4 regions of the Paenibacillus sp. FSL W8-0194 genome follow, and region 3 is predicted to be linked to each of the others. Evidence: riboswitches for the same ligand, from Rfam matches in the RefSeq annotation. Region 3 holds a riboswitch; each other region holds the start of a gene.
The links. Region 3 has a riboswitch for cyclic di-GMP ahead of MKY58_RS00125 (LuxR C-terminal-related transcriptional regulator). Riboswitches for the same ligand answer to the same signal wherever they lie in the genome.
Positions count from the first base shown of each region.

Region 1 (3,208 bases), 2.2 Mb from region 3:
CTCGAGCCATTCGGTTTTGACCTGCCCGACCCGGCCGATGCCGCCGCGGCAATAAACAAGAACGGGCCATTTCCGTTCATGGATATCCAGCCGCTCCCGCTTGGCGTTGTTCGCGATGACGGTCATGGGAAGCCGCTGCCCGCCGTATATTTTCCGGACATGCGCTTCCAGCGTTTCCGGTTCGATTTTGTATCCATACGGAAGGGAGAGATAACCCTTTACCTTATATTCGCCGGAGCGGTATGTCATATGAATCATCATGGAGATCAGCTGCCTTTTCGTTTGCTTGTCCTTATTGCTGCATGTTCGGATTTCAAGTGCGGCCACCAAAGACTACAGGCAGTCCCAGGTATAATACACGTTCGAAAAATCCAATCGGGCCAAATCCTCGCGGCGGATAAAAAAATTGCCGACGCCGGAATCCCCCCAAGAGACATAGTACTGCTGGTCGTCCCCTTCGATGTCCAACTGAAGAAGAAGCTCCCAATCCCCTTCCGGCCTAGGATCTTCCTGCGCAAAGTAAGGGTACCCTCCGATGCGCGACCCGCTGGAATCCGCCAAATCCCAATATTTCGAGTAGGCGGTTTTGTCCCGGTCGAATGAGGGCAGATCCACCCTTTCGGAAGTCCGATCCACTAGCGGGATGTACTGCTTCTCAAGGTTTCCGGTCAGCTTGTAAGGCCCGCCCAAAACCGGACTGTACAAGTCGGGATTTTCCGGGCGGTAAGGATCGATTTCCTCCGTTTGGGCCGCTTCTTCGGCATGAAGGATGCGGTAGGATTGGTCAAAAAGACCGAACGTATCGTCCTGCTTCACAAAAAAACTCGTCAATCCGCGGGCAGGGAACCCTTCCAGAGGCGGCATTTGCGCCCAATTGATTTGGGCGACGAACAGGTAGTCGTTCCCGTCTTCATCCCGGGGCCATGCGGATTGGGGCGGAAGCCAAGGCGTTCCTCCCACCTTGCTGTCGGTCATCCGTACGGTTTCTTTCGTGAGTTTCAGCTTCACCGACGGCTTGGCCGTTTTTTCGAGGTATTCCAAAAATTCCGGGGTCCACCCGTTGTTGCCGTCAAGAAATTGCATCGTGATTTTCCCCCTCGGTTTAATAATCATGTATCATTTCTTTTTCTCGTATGAGGAAACCAAACCTACGAGTATTTTAGCCGAGCGGCAGCAAGGCCGCAAACGGGCGGCCGATGCGTATCCGGAACTTGAATTACCCGGTTGCCGCTTCAATCTTTTCGTTGCATTTATTAAATTTGTCATTTATATTCATAGTGTAGTTACATAAAAAACGAATATTTCCCTTTTTTCTCAAAATCACAGGTTTTTCCTTCCGCTTTTCCTGCAAGAATCGCGGAAGTTCTATATGATACGACATCGTACGATAATGGCAAACCCACTGAAAAGTGGCGACGCAAAGCTACAGGGGCTAAGGCGGATCCCATCCGCTATGCCAGCCAGTTACCGAATACGACGGAGGCCTCCGTCTATTTCTTCACGCGCATAGACGGGGGCTTTTTGTGTTTTCTATTAAAGTACGGTGTTTTTTATCAGTTCTACATAAAGGGGGGAGCAGTTCTCGTTAAGGTGTTGTCGTAGCCGGTGTCAGTCAGCAAGCCTCAAAACAAACGATAATACAAAGGAGATGGATGATTGTGATTCCAAACCAGGTTAGTCGATTATTGAAGGACAAAATAACGCTTGTTAAACTGCCAGAAGGTCCCGATCTCGCGCTTGTCGGTCCTGTCCGGCTCCCGGTACAATTGGAGGAGCGGGAGGTTACATTCAACTGGTATACTTGGTTAAAAACAGAGAGCGCTTCATTTCAGGTGGAAGATGTTCTCGATACCCTGCCGTTTGCAGATCTTGCCTCATACCAGCAATCATCCGTGCTTGTTTACGGTGATTTTGCCAACGCGGAGCATGCGTTGATTCGGATGCACAGCATTTGCCATACCGGGGACATCTTTGGAAGCAAACGATGCGATTGCGGGTACCAGCTGCGCCGATCCATGAACATGATCGTCGACAACGGCAGCGGGGCTCTCTTTTATTTGGCCAATCACGAAGGACGCGGAATCGGGCTTTTCTCCAAATCGTTGGCTTATCTGCTGCAGGAAGAGGGATACGATACGGTAGAAGCCAATCACGCTTTGGGCTTTCCGGATGATCTGCGGTCCTATGACGAGGCGATACAGGTTCTTCAGGCATTGCGGCAGAAACCGGTAAGCCTCATTACGAACAATCCGCGCAAATTGCAATCATTGCGGGAAAAAGGGCTTGCATCCGATCATCATGTATCGATTTGGGGCGATGTATCGAAACATAATACCCGATATTTGGCAACGAAAATCGAAAAATCGGGCCATATTTACAATCCCCTGAGCGAAACTGTCAAGCTCGGCTAAGGAGGCCCCGCATGAACCCGGATCAACATTATATGAAGCTTGCGCTGGACCTGGCGGCCACCGCAAGCGGAAAAACGAACCCCAATCCCGTCGTCGGCGCGATCATTGTGAAGGACGGACAAGTTGTCGGCGTCGGCTTTCACCGAAAAGCCGGAGAACCCCATGCGGAGGTACACGCGTTCCGTATGGCGGAAGGACACACCAACGGTGCAACGCTTTACGTGACTCTTGAGCCCTGCTCCCATTACGGAAAAACGCCTCCCTGCGCAGAGCTGGTTGCCAGCTCCGGAGTAACGCGCGTTGTGGTGGCTATGCAGGATCCGAATCCGATGGTCGCCGGACGGGGGATTCAACTGCTCCGAGATAAAGGGATTGAAGTCGAAGTGGGCGTGTTGGAAGCGGAAGCCAAAAGACTTAACGAACGATTCGTCCATAATATGACCAAACGTCGGCCGTTCATAATTTCCAAGGTCGCCATGACGCTGGACGGGAAGTTAGCTGCATCTTCGGGCCATTCGAAGTGGGTTACGGGCGAGGAAGCGCGCCAGGAGGTGCATCGGCTGCGAAACGAAGTCGATGCCATCTTGGTCGGCATCAACACGGTGCTGGCTGATAATCCCCGCCTGACTACCAGACTGCCGGAAAAGGGGAAAAACCCTGTACGGGTCATCCTGGATTCCAATTTGCGGTTGCCCGAGGATGCCCATATAACCGACTGCACGGCGGCTAAGACATGGATCGCCACGAAGGAGGATGCGGATCCGGAGAAAGTCAACAGGCTGAAGCAAAAAGGGCTG
Region 1 covers NZ_CP150205.1:3,885,112-3,888,319, reverse strand. The annotation lists gene MKY58_RS17700 (prolyl oligopeptidase family serine peptidase) at 1-261, opposite strand, end outside; gene MKY58_RS17695 (DUF1963 domain-containing protein) at 334-1,083, opposite strand; cyclic di-GMP riboswitch class I at 1,383-1,472, shown strand; gene MKY58_RS17690 (GTP cyclohydrolase II) at 1,656-2,411, shown strand; gene ribD (bifunctional diaminohydroxyphosphoribosylaminopyrimidine deaminase/5-amino-6-(5-phosphoribosylamino)uracil reductase RibD) at 2,423-3,208, shown strand, end outside.
Region 1: linked by a shared signal. The riboswitch ahead of MKY58_RS17690 (GTP cyclohydrolase II) and the one ahead of MKY58_RS00125 (LuxR C-terminal-related transcriptional regulator) in region 3 are both predicted to bind cyclic di-GMP.

Region 2 (3,208 bases), 260 kb from region 3:
TCCATAACGCGTCGACCGTTCCCCCGCTGTATACCCAGCGTCCCGCGCTTTCGTCAAAGCGGTAAATGCCTGCGCGGTTTGCCGCATCGGCATATTTCAGCGGCTCATCCAGCTGGAAGGTTAGCGCAGCGGATTTCAAAGGTTTCGTGTCCGCGGTCCACTTCCACGCCACGCCGGTCCAGGTCATGCCGCTCGCGAGACGGTCGGACGGAAGGCTGCCAATTTTTTTAAGCGTAATCCGGGTATCAGAAGCGAACGCTCCCTGGCCGAATTCAAGCTGGAACGCTTGTCCCTTCGCCGCCACGCCTCCTTTCGGCCCGATAACGATGCCATCAGCCGGTATGCTTCCGGTTCCGCTGCCGTTTGCCGGCGTGGCTTCCGTTTTTTCGGTCCGGATAATATCACGGCTAACCAACGTTCCGTTGTTGACGAATGTCAGCTTCTCCCCATTAAAGCCGATAAAAGCGGTAGGTTTCGTCAGGCCCAAACTGAAGATTTGCCCGCTTTTCAGATCGGCTGCCCGCATGATCGCCGCATCGCCGGAAGCTTCCAGCCAGACGGCCGTTCCATGGGAGATACTCATTTCTTTATATTCGCGTTGCCCTTCCTTGGCCGGCTTCGTCAGATCGACCGGCTGCGGGCTGTTGCTGAGATCTATGTAGACGTACTTCCCGTTTCCGTCCAAATCTTTTTGTTTCCATAAAATTTCTTCGCCGTTATATACAAAACGCTCCACATATTCGGTATATGGCAGGTCGACGATTTTGTTATGTTTGCCCGTGGCGACGTTATATTCGTATAAATCTCCGTCTTCGCCGCCTTTGTAGACAACGCGTCCGTTCTTTATCACAGGATCCCGGCCTCGCCCCAAATCGGTTAACTCTCCAGTTGCCAAGTTGTACAAGGTCATGGTATAGGAAGGAAAGGTCTGCCAGACCACGAAATCGCCGTCCGCCAGCGGCGCGCTGTTTTGTCCCGTATTTTTGTTCAGCTTGGTTTCGGTTTTCGTGCTGACATTGTAGCTGTATACGTCCCAGTTCAAATTGTCGTCGGTGCCGCTGTCATTCCGCTTATCGATCCAAACGACGACCGCTTCCCCTTTGCCGTTGATCCCGACGGAAGGAGAATCGGTCAATTTTCCATGGGTCGTGACCGCTTGGCTTTGTCCGGTTTTCGTATTCCCGTAAAAAATTTGCCCTTTCAGCTTGGCGCTGTTTCCGCGCCACACCGCATGTTCACCCGAAATCCGGATGTTTGCGCCGCTAATCGATAACGGGGACGTTTCGTCCTGATAGGTGAATACGGTTTCCGCTGAGACCCGCTGTACCTCCGGAATAACTCCCCCCAGCAGTCCTGCCGCAAGCAGAGCTGCCATCCATTTTTTAGTGCTACCCCTCATGTTTTTCCTCCTTAAGACAGCAAAAAACCAAGCACCATGAGCAACCCGGCTGTCAGTCCATGAATAGGCTTCATGGAGTAAGACCCGTGGCTTTGCGTCCCCGACTTTCGTACGGGTTTGCCTTTGTTCAAGCACCTGGTTTAGCGCTTTCTGCGTAGTTCTTTGAATCTATTTTTAATCAAGATTATATAAATAGTTACAAAAAGTTACAATATGTAATGAAATATATGGTTCTTAGAACCTTAATTTTCGTCATTCAATATTGCACAATTGCGTAAACAAAAACAATTTTATTTCTTCTAACAGGAAGGAAACCAACCGTAGTTCACCACGCAAGCCATCTTGAACTAAAAAAGGCCAGGTGCCGTTTTTTTTGAAAACAGCCGCTTATGCAACATTTTGCGTTAACGTCCCGTCTGGAACGGTGAAAGGCATGCATCATTTTCCAATGAAGGGTTTGGCAAAAGTATTTCGGAAATGAGCTGCCGAATGATAACCAAAACGTTCGTACAAGCTCACGCATATAGGAGGAATGACAGATGAATAAAATGTACAAAGTGCTCGCGACCGCATCCATTTTGGCTCTGGCAGCCATGCCCGTGGCGGCAAACGCGCAGCAGCTCCCTGCCCAAGCGGTGCAAAAGGGAAACGCCAACAAGCAAACCGACGTCAAAAACGTTCCGGCAACCTGGGGACAAATCACGGATTTCGCGCAAGACAAATCGGATAAATTCATTACCGTAACCGGACGCGGACTCGCGCCGACCGATCAGGACGAAATCATCCTGGCCATTACGCCAAAAACGAAATTCATCGACGCCAAAGGCAAAACCGTTCCTCTGCAAAAAATCATCGACGGGCACAAAACCGTCAAAGCTTTCTACAGCCCGAACATCACAAAAAGCCTTCCGGCCCGCGGAACCGCGCTGACGCTGGTCGTTCAGGACCAAAGCTTCTCGGCTATCGACGGTAAGGTAACCGAGGTAAGAGACGGCCGCATTTTGGTAAAAGGCACTGACCTTTACAACAAATACGACGAGGAAATTTGGCTGCATTTCGCGGATAAAGCAACGATCATCGATCAAAACCGCAAAGCCATCGCCGCCGGAGACATCAAGGAAGGCATGAGCGTGAGAGCATTTTACGGTCCGGCCGTTGCGATGAGCCTTCCGCCGCAATCCGGAACGAATTACGTGATCGTGAACACGAACATGGAAGACGTCAATCCCGGGGAGGTTAACGAGCTGACGGCAGGAACCGCAGGCGTCATTACCGACCAAAAAGACGGCCAAATCACGGTCATCGGCCAACCGCTGGAAACAGGCGGCGTCAACTATGTCGTGTTGTCCATCGACGACAAAACGGAAATCGTTGATGAAGACGGCAACAAACTGACCAAGGATGCGCTCAAAACGAGCGGCCATGTGGAAGCGACCTACAGCGCCGTCATGACGCTGATGTATCCCGCCCACACCCATGCAGACAAAATCGTGGTGAAAAAAGCGGAAGCCGTCAAAATCGAAGGCACGGTCATGCCGTCCGACCGCACATCCAAAGATCAAGTGTACGTGAACGTCGGTTCCGATAATTCCACGGCAAACGACGTGATCCTGAACATTTCGAAGGATACGACGATCATCCCGCTGATCGGCGGCGACACGGATCTTCGCGCCGGAACGAAAATCGTCGCATTCCATTCGCCGATCATGACCAAATCGCTGCCGGGTATCACAAGCGCCGAGGTCGTGATCGTGACGTCGGACAAAGATGCGGTGCAGCCTAAATAAGCAGCATCATCAACGCACGAAA
Region 2 covers NZ_CP150205.1:286,916-290,123, reverse strand. The annotation lists gene MKY58_RS01120 (S-layer homology domain-containing protein) at 1-1,399, opposite strand, end outside; cyclic di-GMP riboswitch class I at 1,436-1,531, opposite strand; gene MKY58_RS01115 (peptidase) at 1,939-3,186, shown strand.
Region 2: linked by a shared signal. The riboswitch ahead of MKY58_RS01120 (S-layer homology domain-containing protein) and the one ahead of MKY58_RS00125 (LuxR C-terminal-related transcriptional regulator) in region 3 are both predicted to bind cyclic di-GMP.

Region 3 (3,208 bases):
GACCCGGATCCACCAGTAGAGCCACCCGTCGACCCGCCGGTCGATCCTGTGGATCCACCGGTTACTCCACCTGTAGATCCAGGCACGGACCCTGGAACAAGCCCGGGCACCACGCCGAATCCGGGAACGGACCCGGTAAAACCAAATCAGGTACCAAGCGTGCCTTCCTATACTACGGAGACGACAATCAACACGCCGGCGACCGGAAAAATAGAAGGTACGGACGCGGATGGAGACAAGCTGACGTATACAAAAGGAAGCGATCCGAAGCACGGTACGGTAACGGTGAATCCGGACGGAACGTGGACGTATGTACCGGAGCGTGATTATACCGGCAGCGACAGCTTTACGGTGACGGTGAGCGACGGCCGGGGAGGCACCGTGACGTCCGTCGTGACGGTTAACGTGAAGGGAAGCGAGGCTGGCAACGGAACAACCGTTCCAGGAACCACTCCTGAGCCAACGAATCCGGGAAGCGGAACGACACCAACGAATCCTGGAAACGGAACAACGCCGTCGAATCCCGGAACAGGAACAACGCCAACCCATCCTGGAACCGGAACGGCTCCGGATGCGGGCGACGGATCGGACTCTCCGTTTGGAGATAACGGAACCGTTGCTGGCGAGTCAGGAAAAGCTCCTTCGCCAGCGGACCAAACGGAAACGCAGTCCGGCAGCAAGCTGCCGAACACAGCTACGAACCTTTACAACTTAGGGTATCTCGGATTGATCATTCTGTTCGCAGGATGGTTGTTCTGGAGAAAAAATAAGGTACAATAACAGTATCTCTCAAGAAAAGAAGAAAACATCTTTCAGCGCGAAAGGTGTTTTCTTCGCTTTATATCCACATGCGCAGTTGCCATTTACCAATGTACCGAACATCAGACGATCAAATATCGAAAAAGCCAAATCAGCTTAGATTTTTCTCTTGGCTCCTGTATATAACATTATTTCCTAACAAAATGGTACGATGGTCCTATATTCATGGTAAAATCATGTAGTCTATAGTTAAAATAAGTCGGAAAATAAAAATTTATGGAAAAGATGTCCCGGGACTCGACAATTTCATAGTTCGTTTCGTACGACAATAGCAAACCCACTGAAAAGTGGCGACGCAAAGCTATAGGGGCTAATGCGGATCAACTTCGGATCGCGATGCCAGCCAGTTGCCGAATACGACGGAAGCCTCCGTCTATTTATCTATGCCTTTAAAGCTGACGGAGGCTTTTTGCGTTCTTTAACATACTTTAAAGAGGAGAGAATTGCACAAACTTAAATTAAACTTTCTGGGCTTTATCTGTAGCAGCACCTTTCTTCCTGCAGCGAAAAAATTCGAATTGATGCAAGCGTAGGATGGACTTTCAAAACGTAAAAGCTGTCTTAACTGAATAGTTATCGTACGATAATAGCAAACCCACTGAAAAGTGGCGACGCAAAGCTACAGGGGCTAATGCGGAACGACTTCGGACCGCGATGCCAGCCAGTTGCCGAATACGACGGAAGCCTCCGTCTATTTAGCTGTGTTTTTTATATGCTGACGGGGGTTTTTGTTTCTCTTGAAATGGAGCGGCGGCGATAACGAGAGAGATCGATCTTATTATTGATCGCAATACATTCGAAAGAGGGGAACACAATGATCGATAGCAAACGTTCGTGGAAGCATGTGTCGGATATGGAATCAAAAACATTCTTGGAGGCAAACCATCCATTTCCTCATGTCGATCATAGATCCGAAGCAGGCGACAGGCTGGTTGAACAGAGAGAGAGCCTTTCTTTGCTGCAAGAGGAAATCCGGAATATAAGCGATTTGCTGTCTATCCCTTATTTATTTATCATTGCTGATCCTGACGGGAATGTTTTGGATTTTCTCGGAACCGATTCGTTAAAATGCTTTTTTGAAAGGAATCATATTCAAAAGGGCAACTCCGTTGCCATCCAAGACGCAGGAATGAGCGCCATTTCATTATCCATCAAATTACAGTCTCTTTCCGTCGTCATTGGGACCGAACATAGCAATAATTTGTTTTGGGAGCTGGCATGCGTTTGTACCCCAATTCGAATAAAAAACGTTGTTATAGGCTACCTTGGCCTCAGTTTTCACTCTTTTCACGAGGTGACATTTGCCTTGCCGCTTATTGAGCGCCTGGCGAAGAGCGTTCAAGAAAAATTGTCTCCTAAAAATCCATTGGTTTATAAGGAGCAGGTCTATGCCCTGTTTGATCAGTATGATTTAACGAATCGGGAAAAGGAAATCGCATTTGGGTGGCTGGAAAATAAAAACGTTCCCGAAATTGCGGACATTTGCGGGATTAGTCAAAATACGGTTCGAACGTTTATTAAGAAGATCTATGCTAAAACGAGAGTCCATCATAAAGGAGCGTTTCTTAAAAAGTTTATATGACCACGTTCGAAACCAATAGTACCCAATTTTGGGTATTTTTTTGACGCTTGCGTTTTTTTATAATTACATCAATGTTGTAGTTACTTCATCACTCGACAATTTCATATATCGTACGATCATAGCAAACCCATCGGAAAGGTGTGACGCAAACCTACAGGGGCCAATGGAACCCTCGGATCGCGATGCCAGCCAGCTGCCGGCTTATTAATTATCACGTGAAGGGCAGGTGATTCATTTGAAATTGGCCGACATTGACTTAACAGACCTTGAGTTGTTTGCAAGCGGCAGAATGGAACCCGTTTTTGCTGCTCTAAGGCAAAACACGCCGGTCTTTTGGAACCCCACTTCACGCTCGAGCGGGTTTTGGGTATTAACCAGGTATCATGATATTTTGCATGCATGGAAGGATACAAAAGCGCTAAGTTCGGAGTATGGGAATATGTTGCGTCTGCACGGGAAACGGGATCCTGCTGCCGGCCGCATGATTAACTTGACCGACCCACCTCGCCATACCCAGCTGTATGCTTTACTCAGTTCAGCCATGAATCGGAGAACGGTGGCGGAGATGGAGCCGCGAATCCATGCCATTATCTGCGAGCTGCTTGATGGTGTGGTTGAGGGTGAAGTGTTCGATTTTGTAGAGGACGTCGCGGCTAAATTGCCGGTTGCCGTTACCTGCGAGTTATTGGGAGTTCCCAGGGCTGACGGGGATTTCATAGCGGATCTTAGCAGGGCCGTAGTCACTGGGGAGGATCCGGAATTCAAAAGAGAGGATTCGGTGATGAAATCGCTCTCGACGGCCCATAC
Region 3 covers NZ_CP150205.1:26,357-29,564, forward strand. The annotation lists gene MKY58_RS00120 (isopeptide-forming domain-containing fimbrial protein) at 1-780, shown strand, start outside; cyclic di-GMP riboswitch class I at 1,080-1,174, shown strand; cyclic di-GMP riboswitch class I at 1,398-1,492, shown strand; gene MKY58_RS00125 (LuxR C-terminal-related transcriptional regulator) at 1,634-2,401, shown strand; gene MKY58_RS00130 (cytochrome P450) at 2,637-3,208, shown strand, end outside.

Region 4 (3,208 bases), 670 kb from region 3:
GATTTTGACCTGGTGGTCGATCCGCCCGAGGAATTCGATGGCGCCGTCTTCCGTCCATCTTGCCAAGTCTCCCGTCCGGTACAGTCGTTTTTCTCCGGTTATGCCCCCGGGAACAAACTTCTGCCCGGTCAGCTCCGGCTGGTTCAAATAACCGCGCGCCAGCCCGCTTCCGGCAATGCACAATTCGCCGGCAATGCCGACAGGCTGCGGATGCCCGTATGCGTCCAGAATGTAGACCCTGGAGTTATCGACCGGATAACCGATCGGAATGTTCGGCGTCAACTCCGTGACCTTATAGGCCGTCGTGACCACGGTGTTTTCCGTCGGGCCATAGCAATTGTACAGATCATAGGTCTGCCTGCTGAACGATTTCAGCTTGTCCCCGCCCGTCAAAAGAACGCGCAGCGTCGGATGGTCCATCGTCATGAAATGCTCGCAGAACTGGGTCGGCAAAAAGCTGATCGTAATGCCGTGCCGCTTAAAGTACGCATGCAGCTGCGTCGAATCCAGGCGGATCTCTTCGGGAATGACGTGAATCGCCGCCCCCGACACCAGATACGGAAACATCTCCCACACGGAAGCGTCAAAGCCGAACCCGGCGTATTTGGTGGCCCGGTCCTTTTCGGTCACTCCGAATTCCCGGATGTGCCAGGCGCACAGATTGACAAGCGATCGGTGCTCGACCATCACGCCTTTCGGCCTTCCCGTCGAACCGGAAGTGTAGATGACGTAAGCCATGTCGCCCGGTACCGCAGATTCGCGCACATTCCGCATCTCCGCATCGGCAGCCTCCGATTCGCCGCGAGTATCGGCAGAAAACTCCGCCGCGCAAACCATCTCGCCTTTGAAGCGGACTTTTCCGTCCAGTCTGACCTTCGGCTCGGTGACAAGCAGCTCCGTTCCGCTGTCTTCGAGCATATACGTGATGCGGTCGGCGGGATACGCCGGATCGATCGGCAAGTAGGCCGCGCCCGTTTTCAGGATCGCCAGCGTCCCGACAATCATCTCAAGGGACGGCGTCGCGATGATGCCGACGATCCGCTCCCGGCCGGCTCCCCTCCGTACCAATTCGCGGGCCAATCTGCCCGCTTTTTCGTTCAGCTGGCCGTACGTCAACGATTCGCCTTGGTAGACCACCGCGACGTTATCCGGAGCCTTTTGCGCCTGCTCCTCAAACAAGCCGTGGATGGTCCGGTCCAATTCGGCATGCGCAGCCGTTTGGTTCCAGCCCGCAAGCTGGGCCTCCTCTTCTTCCGTCAGCAGCTTCAAGCCGCCGATCGTCAGGTTTGTACCTGCCGCCCATGCGGCCATGATATGCTGCAAATGCCGGCACATGCGGAGAATAAAATCGCCGGGGAACATGCCGTCCGCATGCCAAACCTCGAAGCCGCCCGCTTCGTGCCGATCCAGCGAGACCGCCAGCTCGAATTTGCCCTGCAGCTCGTCCGGGCCTATGCCGCTCCCCGTCCAAATGGCGGTGTTGCATACCGGGGATCCTTCGTCCAGGCCGGCGCAAATACCGGCAATTTCATCGAAAGCCGCCGACTTAGCCGCATGCTCCTTCATGGCGGCGGCAACCTGACGCACATGACTTTGCAGCGTCGTTGCCCCGTCCGCTTTCGTTATGAGCGGATAGGCTTGCTCGGCGGACGCGACGACGGCGAACGCAACCTCCTCCCGGCGCAAATACCGGATCAGCAGCATGCCCCATGCGGCACTCAGCAGCACGCTTGGTTCGATACGTGCGGTCTCGCATGCCTGCCGAATTTGACGCCCCGTTTCCTCCGGCCAGCGATACATAACCCTTTGCATTGGAATGGACGCCTTTCCGGAATGAATGCGCAGTATCGTCCGTTCTTCCAATTGCTTCACATACCGATTCCATTCATCCAAGTTGGACTTTCCTGTTGTTAACACCGACATGTTCATCTTTCCTTTGCTTGATCATAGGATTCTGTATAGAAAAAAATTAAAAACAAAAAAACTCTACTTGCCGAGAGTAGAGTTCCTTCGATCGCGAAAACGTCTTTCGGCAGCTGGCTGGCATAGCGATAAGATCAAGGATCTTGCCGCCTGAAGCCCCTTTAGCTTTGTGCCCCTGCCTTTCGGCAGGTTTACCTTTGGCTTGAGTTTTCAAAGTGCGGTATTTCAGATATTGCTGAAAATAAATGAAATATCTGAAAAATACACTTTTAATATATCATGTTTATAGTTAAAGTACAGGTTAGATCCTTCCAATAAGAGGTAATAAAAGTGTCTATATCCCGAAATTATGGGAAATGCCATAGGTTATCATTGGAAAAGCCCCCCGCCCCTTAGTCCCCGGCTTCAGAACATGACTTTAACGCGTCCAGCAGCCCATCGGGAGAAAAGCGCCGGACAGCGGCCGCTTGCTCCTCCAGCTGCATGCAAACGGATAACTTGTAGTCGGGGTCAAACGGGACGACTTGAAGATGCAGCTCCGGATCGATCCTGCCTTGATGCATGATGCGAATCCCGGAAGGATGCCTGATCGTCTCCAGCCTGGACAAGCCGATCGAAAGGCCTTTGCCGACGGCTTTGGAATAACTTTCTTTAAGCGTCCACAACTCGAAAAAGAAGGCATCCCGACGTTCGGCGGGCTGCCTTCTCCATTCAGTAAGCTCCCGTGGCGTAAAACACAACTCGGCTGCTTCCGCTTCCGCCCGGCCGATATGCTCGACATCGATGCCGATCGGTCCCCTGGCGCCCACGGCGCATACGACCCAATCCTTGGCGTGGGACACGTTAAAATAATAGTCGGGAACGCCTGCCAGGAATGGTTTGCCGTAACCATCCCTGGCAAACTCCACGTTCCGGAGCCGTAGCCCCTTTTCGAGACAAGCCGTCACCCGTTTCAAGGTATCGGAAACGATCACGCGCTCCGCGTCCCGCTCCGATCTGTGCCTCGCGGCCCGGGACCTTGCTTCATCAGGCAAAAAGGCGAGCAGCCGCTGCATATCCGCGCCGGCGCCTTCCCGCCAATCGTTAAGATTTACGGCATATATCGTCGCGATGCGTTTCACCTTCTCCCCTTCTTCGCTCCTTGCCGTGAAAGCCGTTTATGGCACAAGTCAAGGAATCAGTTTGAGCTTGCGCGCCTGCTCTTCGGTCAAAATAAATTCCTCGGCCGGCCATACCTCGTCTTCGTCGTCCACGCCGAACATGTTCATGACTTCAGGCCAAATCC
Region 4 covers NZ_CP150205.1:5,411,340-5,414,547, forward strand. The annotation lists gene MKY58_RS25045 (amino acid adenylation domain-containing protein) at 1-1,893, opposite strand, end outside; cyclic di-GMP riboswitch class I at 2,029-2,129, opposite strand; gene MKY58_RS25050 (4'-phosphopantetheinyl transferase superfamily protein) at 2,316-3,044, opposite strand; gene MKY58_RS25055 (hypothetical protein) at 3,093-3,208, opposite strand, start outside.
Region 4: linked by a shared signal. The riboswitch ahead of MKY58_RS25045 (amino acid adenylation domain-containing protein) and the one ahead of MKY58_RS00125 (LuxR C-terminal-related transcriptional regulator) in region 3 are both predicted to bind cyclic di-GMP.